Regions from separate parts of the Gordonia sp. 135 genome, predicted to be linked through region 2. Evidence: predicted binding sites of a transcription regulator. Region 2 holds the regulator's gene; each other region holds the start of a gene.

Region 1 (2,269 bases), 630 kb from region 2:
TCCGTCGGTCAGGGCCTTGTCCAGCAGTGTGCGCGCGGCTTCGGGGCCGAGCGTGCCGTAGACCTCGTCGACGAACCGCTCGGCCACGGGATCGGTGCGGAACATGTCCTCGGCGAAGGTGTGCAGGTGTTCGGGCTCGGGGTAGAGGTCCTTGCCGGTGACCTTGCGGACGAGGGCGCGCGTACGCCGGAGCTTTCGGTTCGACATCGCGGCGTCGTAGCTGACGGCCCTCGGGAAGCCGGGGGCGTCGTCGATCGGTCGACTCGGCAGCACTGCGGACACGGGAACCCCCAACTGTTTGAGACGAATCGAATCATGTGTATCACTCGAGGGTTGACCAGCGCACGTTCGCCCTTGACCTGAAGTTCACTTGAAGTTGCACGGTGGGGGCGGAGCCGTCACCACTCAACGAGGAGATCCGATGCGACAGGTGCTACCCGACCTCTGGGAGACAACGACCGACAACCCGTTCCCCGGTCTCACCACCCATGCGTATCTGTGGACGTCCGACCGCAACGCGCTGTTCTACTCGATGGCATCGGATGCCGAGTTCGACGATCTGGAGAAGCTGGGCGGTGTCGACGACCAGTACCTGTCCCATCAGGACGAGGCCGGCCCGATTCTCGGTCGTGTCGAAGACCGGTTCGGGGCGACGCTGCACGCGCCCGCTCCCGAGGCCGAGCGGATCGGCCGCTTTGCGCGCGTGGACATCGCGGTCGCGGAACGGTACGTCGACGACAACGGGGTCGAGGTGATCCCGACTCCGGGGCACACGCCCGGCAGCACGTGCTACCTGGTGCCTGGTGATGACGGTCTTCGGTACCTTTTCACCGGGGACACCCTGTATCTGAGCGCATCCGGGGAATGGGCCGCCGGATACCTACCGTTCAGCAATGCGAATACCCTCGCGGAGAGCCTGCATCTGCTGGCGACCCTCGCTCCCGACGTGGTCATCTCGAGCGCATTCGCCGGGGAGTCGGCGGTGAATCAGGTTGCCGCGCAGGACTGGTCGGGCTACATCGAGCAGGCGCTCGAAAGATTGGCAATCGCGTCCGGAACAACACGTTGATGTGCGGGTGATCTGCTGGTGAAGCCTGTGGAGCTTTCCTGCGTGACGACGGATTCGTGTGTAACATCGAACATGCATTCGAACCGCGGAATCTTGGGGGGTGACCGTCGTGGCCGTTGCTGCAACTGTCGACGCCGCCGACCCGGCACCCTCTGACGCGGTCGCGATCATCGAGCAGATGCACGCCCTCACCGACCGGTTGCAGAATGTTGACCTCTCTCGATTGTCCGATGTCGAGGTCGACCAGGTGGCCGCCGAGAACGAGCGTCTGATCGCCCGCCTGACCTACGCCGGCAACCAGCAGATCGTCGAGGTCGAGAACCGCAGCCTGGCCCGAAAGACCGGTCACCGCAGCATCATCCAGTACATGCAACACCGCCTGCGGATCGCCTTCCCCGGCCGACGCCACGCCGAGGTGAAAGCCACCGCCACCTACACCGACCTCACCACCGGACAACCACTCGAACCCGAACTGCCGACGCTCGCCCGAGAATTGGCCGACGGCCGGGTGGGGTCTGCCCACGTTCATGCGGTGATGGACGTCGTGGACCAGATCCCACATGCCGTCCCACACGATGTGCGCGCCGCCGCCGAGCAAACCCTGGCCGAATACGCCGCCACGCTCACGCCCGCCGAGATCGGTCAGGTCGGTGCCCGACTGCTGGCACACCTCGACCCCGACGGAACCCTCACCGACCACGACGACCGCGTACGCCGCCGCAACCTGCAGGTGAACCGGCAACGCGCCGACGGGACCTCCAAACTCATCGCCAACCTCACCCCTCTGGCGCGGGCGCGGATCATGACTTTCCTGGCCGTCTGGGCCCGACCGGGCATGAACAACCCCACCGATCCCGAATCGCCGTGCGGTTCGATCGAGGACGCCGACCCCGAGGTGGTCGCGGCAGCAGCCGACCGCGACCACCGCACCCCCGCACAGCGCAATCACGACGCCCTCAACGCACTGCTGGAAGCGGTGTTCGACGACGGAATGCTCGGCAAGACCCACCGAGGCCTGCCGGTCCAGCTGATCGCCAAAGCCGAGCTCGACGACCTCATCCGCGAAACCGGGTCCGCCACCAGCGCCGACGGCACCCTGATCCCCATCGCAGACCTCATCGCCATCGGCGCCGACGTGCAGCCCTGGTTGGCGGTGTTCAGAGACGCCACCGCGGTCCCGCTGTACTTCGGACGCGGCAA
Region 2 (2,269 bases):
CGCACGTGTACGACCTCGGTGCCGACCGAAGAAGGTGTGACCGTCGCGGCGTAGTTCTGACCGACGACCGCGATGACCCACACGGCCAGAGCGAGCCCGACGCCGGCGAGAATTGCCGTCGCCGTGCGCCGACGCCGCCGGATGACGGCCGAGGGCGCGGTATGCGCAACACGCGAGACGGGTACGACCGGTGCACGACCCCGCATACCGACCGGCGAGGCGCACCGGGTGGAGGCGACCCGGCGGACCCGGACCGCCGACTCCGGCACCGGACGCCCGTCGACGGGCCGGCGGCCGTCGCCGCGGCGCATCGGGCGCGGACGCTCCAGGACGTCACCACGGACCGAATCGGTGGAGCGGTCGGGGTCGATGAGAGTGGCGGTGCGCATGATGCCCTCCGTGTTTCCGGTCGAACGCTTGTCCGTGCTCCGACTGCGTCGTCGGCGTTCGAACTGTTCGATTGTCGATCATCTGTTCGATGAACTGATGTTCGATTTGTAGCACGGCACTCCGACACTTGTCTCGCAACACGTCGAACAAATGTTTGATGCGGTCGGCATTCTCGGCTAGGGTCGTCGTCAGACAAGCGATCTACCAGCACGTTCGGAATCGAGAGGAACCCGATCATGAGCGATGACGGCGGTAAGCGCACCGGAGCGCGGGGCGCCGACGAGCCCGTCGCCCCGGCAGACATGGCGGCGGCCGAGGCCTCGCTGACGCCGCGGCAGCGCGGAGTTCTCGAGGTGATCCGCAAATCCGTGCGCGAGCGCGGTTACCCGCCGAGCATCCGCGAGATCGGTGACGAGGTGGGTCTCACGTCGACCTCCTCCGTCGCCCACCAACTGCGGACGCTCGAACGCAAGGGCCTCCTCAAGCGCGACGCGAATCGTCCGCGAGCGGTCAACATCGCACCGAGCGAGCCGCCGACGCCCACCTCACCGACCGGTGGTGCGCTACCCGAGCCCACCTTCGTGCCGGTGCTCGGCCGGATCGCCGCAGGCGGCCCGATCCTCGCGGAAGAAGCCGTCGAGGACGTCTTCCCGCTCCCCCGCGAGCTCGTCGGCGAGGGTTCGCTGTTCCTGCTGAAGGTCGTCGGTGAGTCGATGATCGACGCCGCGATCTGCGACGGCGACTGGGTGGTCGTCCGCCAGCAGAACGTGGCCGACAACGGCGACATCGTGGCCGCGATGATCGACGGCGAGGCCACGGTCAAGACCTTCAAACGCCAGAAGGGTCATGTCTGGCTGATGCCGCACAACGAGCTGTTCGACCCGATCCCGGGCGACGAGGCCGTGATCCTCGGCAAGGTCGTCACCGTGATGCGGCGTATCTGACCTCTTCGTTCTCGAGAACCGCGGCGGCAGCCTCGCGCGCCGCAGCCGGATCGGTGGTGGCGAGCGCGGCTGTCGCCGCGTTTTCGCAGGTCGACCGTGAGACGCCGCCGAGGCGGGCACCGACCGCGGCGGCCGCCACCGGAGCACTCGACAGCGAGGTGACACCCAACCCGACGAGCACACAGGCGAGGATCGGGTCCGCCGCGGCCTCGCCGCACACGCCCACCGGTTTCCCCTGATCCCGTCCGGCCCGCGCGACCGTCGCGATGAGGTGCAGGACCGCCGGCTGCCACGGATCGGTCAGCGATGCGAGATCGGCCGACATCCGGTCGGCGGCCATCGTGTACTGCGTGAGGTCGTTGGTGCCGATCGAGACGAAGTCGACCTCGGCCAGGATCGCCGGCGCGAGGATCGCGGCGGCGGGGACCTCGATCATCACCCCGGCGACCAGTCCGCGTTCCCGTACCTGAGCGGCGAAGGCGGCCGCCTCGGCCGGTGAGGCGATCATCGGCGCCATGACCCAGGGGCTCGTCTCGGAACCCTCGGCGGCGCGTGTGATCGCGTCGAGCTGATGGGCACGGATCTCGGGGTGTGCCAAGGCGATCCGGTCGCCGCGCACACCGAGCGCCGGGTTGGCCTCCTCGGGCTGGTGCACGAAGCGCAGCGGCTTGTCCGAGCCGGCGTCGAGCGTACGGATGACGACCTTGCGGCCGCCGAACGCGTCGAGCACCTCGCGATAGATGTCCGCCTGTTCCTCCACCGACGGCTCGTCGGCGCGTTCGAGGAAGGCCAGTTCGGTGCGGAACAGTCCGACGCCCTCCACCGGATGATCGGTGGCCGCACGGGCCGACGATCCGTCGGCGACGTTGGCCAGGATCGCCACCTCCACACCGTCGGCGGTGCGACCCGGGCCCGACCAGCCGGCGACCCGTGCG
Region 3 (2,269 bases), 790 kb from region 2:
GCCGTCCTCGAACACGGCCTTCAGGAGTGCGTTGAAGGCGTCGTGGTTGAGTTGGGCGGGGCTGCGGTCGTTGCGTTGAGCGGCGGCCGCCACAGCGTCGGGATCGGCATCCTCGCTGGACCCTGTCGGTGATTCCGGATCATTCGGATTGTTCATCCCGGGTTTGGCCCACACGGCCAGGAACATGGAGACCCGTGCGAGTAGTTCGGGTGTCAAAATGCCCGACATCTTGGCGGTGCCGTCGGCGCGTTGCCGGTTGAGGTACACGTTGCGGCGTCGTTGGCGGTCGGTGTCGTCGGTCAATGTCCCGTCGGGGTCGAGGTAGCCCAGCAGGCGAGCACCGGCCTCGGTGATCTGGTCGGGGGTGAGGTGGACGGCTTGTTCGGCGATGGTGCGTTCGGCGGCGACCTTGATGTCGTGGTCGACGGCGTGGGGGATCTGGTCGAGCACATCGATCACCGCATGCACATGCGCTGATCCCACCCGGCCGGCGGCGAACGCCGTGGCGAGGGTGGGGTGGACGGGTTCGAGGGGTGCGCCGGTGGTGGCGTCGGGGTAGGTGGCGGTGGCGCGGGTTTGTTTGAGGCGTTTGCCGGGGTAGGCCATGCGCAACCGGTGTTTCATGTAGTCGATGACGCTGCGGTAGCCGGCTTTACGGGGTAGGTCGCGCTGGTCGGCTTCGACGATCTGCTGGTTACCGGTGTAGGTGAGTCGGGCGATGGCCTGTTCGATACGGACACCGGCGTCGTCGACCTCGGTATCGGTGAGGCGGGTGAAACCCGTGGTCTGTAGCTGGTCGATGATCGCGTCGAGTTCGTCGAGCAACGCGGGCACCGCGGTCGGCGGCGACTCATCGGTGATATCGGTCGATGCGCTGTCGGTCATGGCGGTCACCCCCTCGAAGATCGCAGTTCGAATATATGTTCGACAATACACGTAATTCTATTGCTGCGCAGAGGCAATCGATCCTCTTCAGGAATGCGGGAACTGTCGGAGTCATGGTGTAGAGCGGCTTCCGTCCGACGATCGGATCTCGGGGTACCAAGGGTCTCGATAGCTGTGTCAGGGAAATCCGCGCACGCCACAGTCAATTCCGCGGATACTGCTCCAATGCTGCTGTCTCAGCGAATTCGCGCTCGTTCGAGCCGCATCGGTGCTGTCTGTGTCGCGATGCTGGTGTTCACGGGCCTGCTCGTCGCAACTCCGGGTACCGCCGAGGCGACCCCGAACTGGCGATACACGATGGTGGCGTTCTCCAACACCAGTGCCCGTCACATGGACGTGTACCAGTCCGCGGATGCGAGCCGGTTTCGGCCGCTCCGGTTTGGTGCGTACCGACCGCCGTCGGGTGTGGTGCGCGATCCGAGCATCTTTCACGGTGCAGACGGCTGGTACTACGTCACCTATACGACCGGTCAGAACACCATCGGGTTCGCGCGGAGCCGCGATCGCGTGAACTGGGCGTTCATGCACAACTATCCGGTGCCGCTGTGCTGCGCTTTCCTACCCGGCACGGGCGATGGCAAGGGAGTGTTCGGCTCCTCGTCCGGGCCGCTGTCGTTCGGGTCGGCCGGTTCGAGTGACGGACCGTCTCTGTCGCCCTTCACCACCAAGGCGTGGGCTCCGGAGTTCTTCGTCGAGGGTGGTCGCGTCAACATCATCCTGTCGATGTCGACGGGCGGAGGGTTCGTGCCCTACGTCATGACGGCGCTCGAACCCGGCCTGCGACTGTGGAGTCCGCCGGTGCCGATCCTCGGCCTCGGTGCGGACCACATCGACACGACCGTGGTGAAGGCGGGCTCCACGTACCACGCGTTCACGAAGAACGAGCGGAAGAAGGTCATCGAACACGCGGTCGCGACATCGCTGACCGGTCCCTACCGGTTCGTCCCGATGCGGAGTTTCGGTCGCTTCGTCGAAGGCATGGCGCTGGTCAAACTCCCGAACGGCAACTGGCGCATGTATGTCGACGCGTACAAGCAGCGTCGGTACTTCTACTCCGACAGCAGCGACGGGCTGTCGTCGTGGAGCTCGGCGAAAGAACTGCCCGGGCTCTCCGGATCGGTCCGCCACTTCGGGGTGATCCGGGAGCCCGCCTAGGTCGACCCGAGCAGATTGACCGCATTGGCGACGACGAGGCTCAGCACGACGATCGACAGGATCGACTGCGCGGCCATCGCGAGCTTCATCCACCGGGCGAGTGGCATCACGTCGGTGGGGCTGAATGCCGTCGCGTTGGTGAGAGCGAGGTACAAGTAGTCGAAGAACA

The links. Region 2 encodes LexA, which represses DNA repair genes until DNA is damaged. Its sites were predicted from a motif close to CGAACANNTGTTCG; they were not measured.
Region 1: a site for LexA is predicted at 1,137-1,150, ahead of GKZ92_RS10255 (HNH endonuclease signature motif containing protein). Genes of this name have one in related genera too.
Region 3: a site for LexA is predicted at 914-927, ahead of GKZ92_RS09670 (DUF222 domain-containing protein). Genes of this name have one in related genera too.

What each region holds. Positions count from the first base shown of each region.
Region 1 is NZ_CP046257.1:2,281,476-2,283,744, forward strand. It holds gene GKZ92_RS10245 (oxygenase MpaB family protein) at 1-282, opposite strand, end outside; gene GKZ92_RS10250 (MBL fold metallo-hydrolase) at 422-1,069, shown strand; gene GKZ92_RS10255 (HNH endonuclease signature motif containing protein) at 1,170-2,269, shown strand, end outside.
Region 2 is NZ_CP046257.1:2,907,361-2,909,629, forward strand. It holds gene GKZ92_RS13085 (LysM peptidoglycan-binding domain-containing protein) at 1-389, opposite strand, end outside; gene lexA (transcriptional repressor LexA) at 627-1,334, shown strand; gene GKZ92_RS13095 (putative PEP-binding protein) at 1,312-2,269, opposite strand, start outside.
Region 3 is NZ_CP046257.1:2,117,289-2,119,557, forward strand. It holds gene GKZ92_RS09670 (DUF222 domain-containing protein) at 1-885, opposite strand, end outside; gene GKZ92_RS09675 (arabinofuranosidase) at 1,111-2,100, shown strand; gene GKZ92_RS09680 (DUF1345 domain-containing protein) at 2,097-2,269, opposite strand, start outside.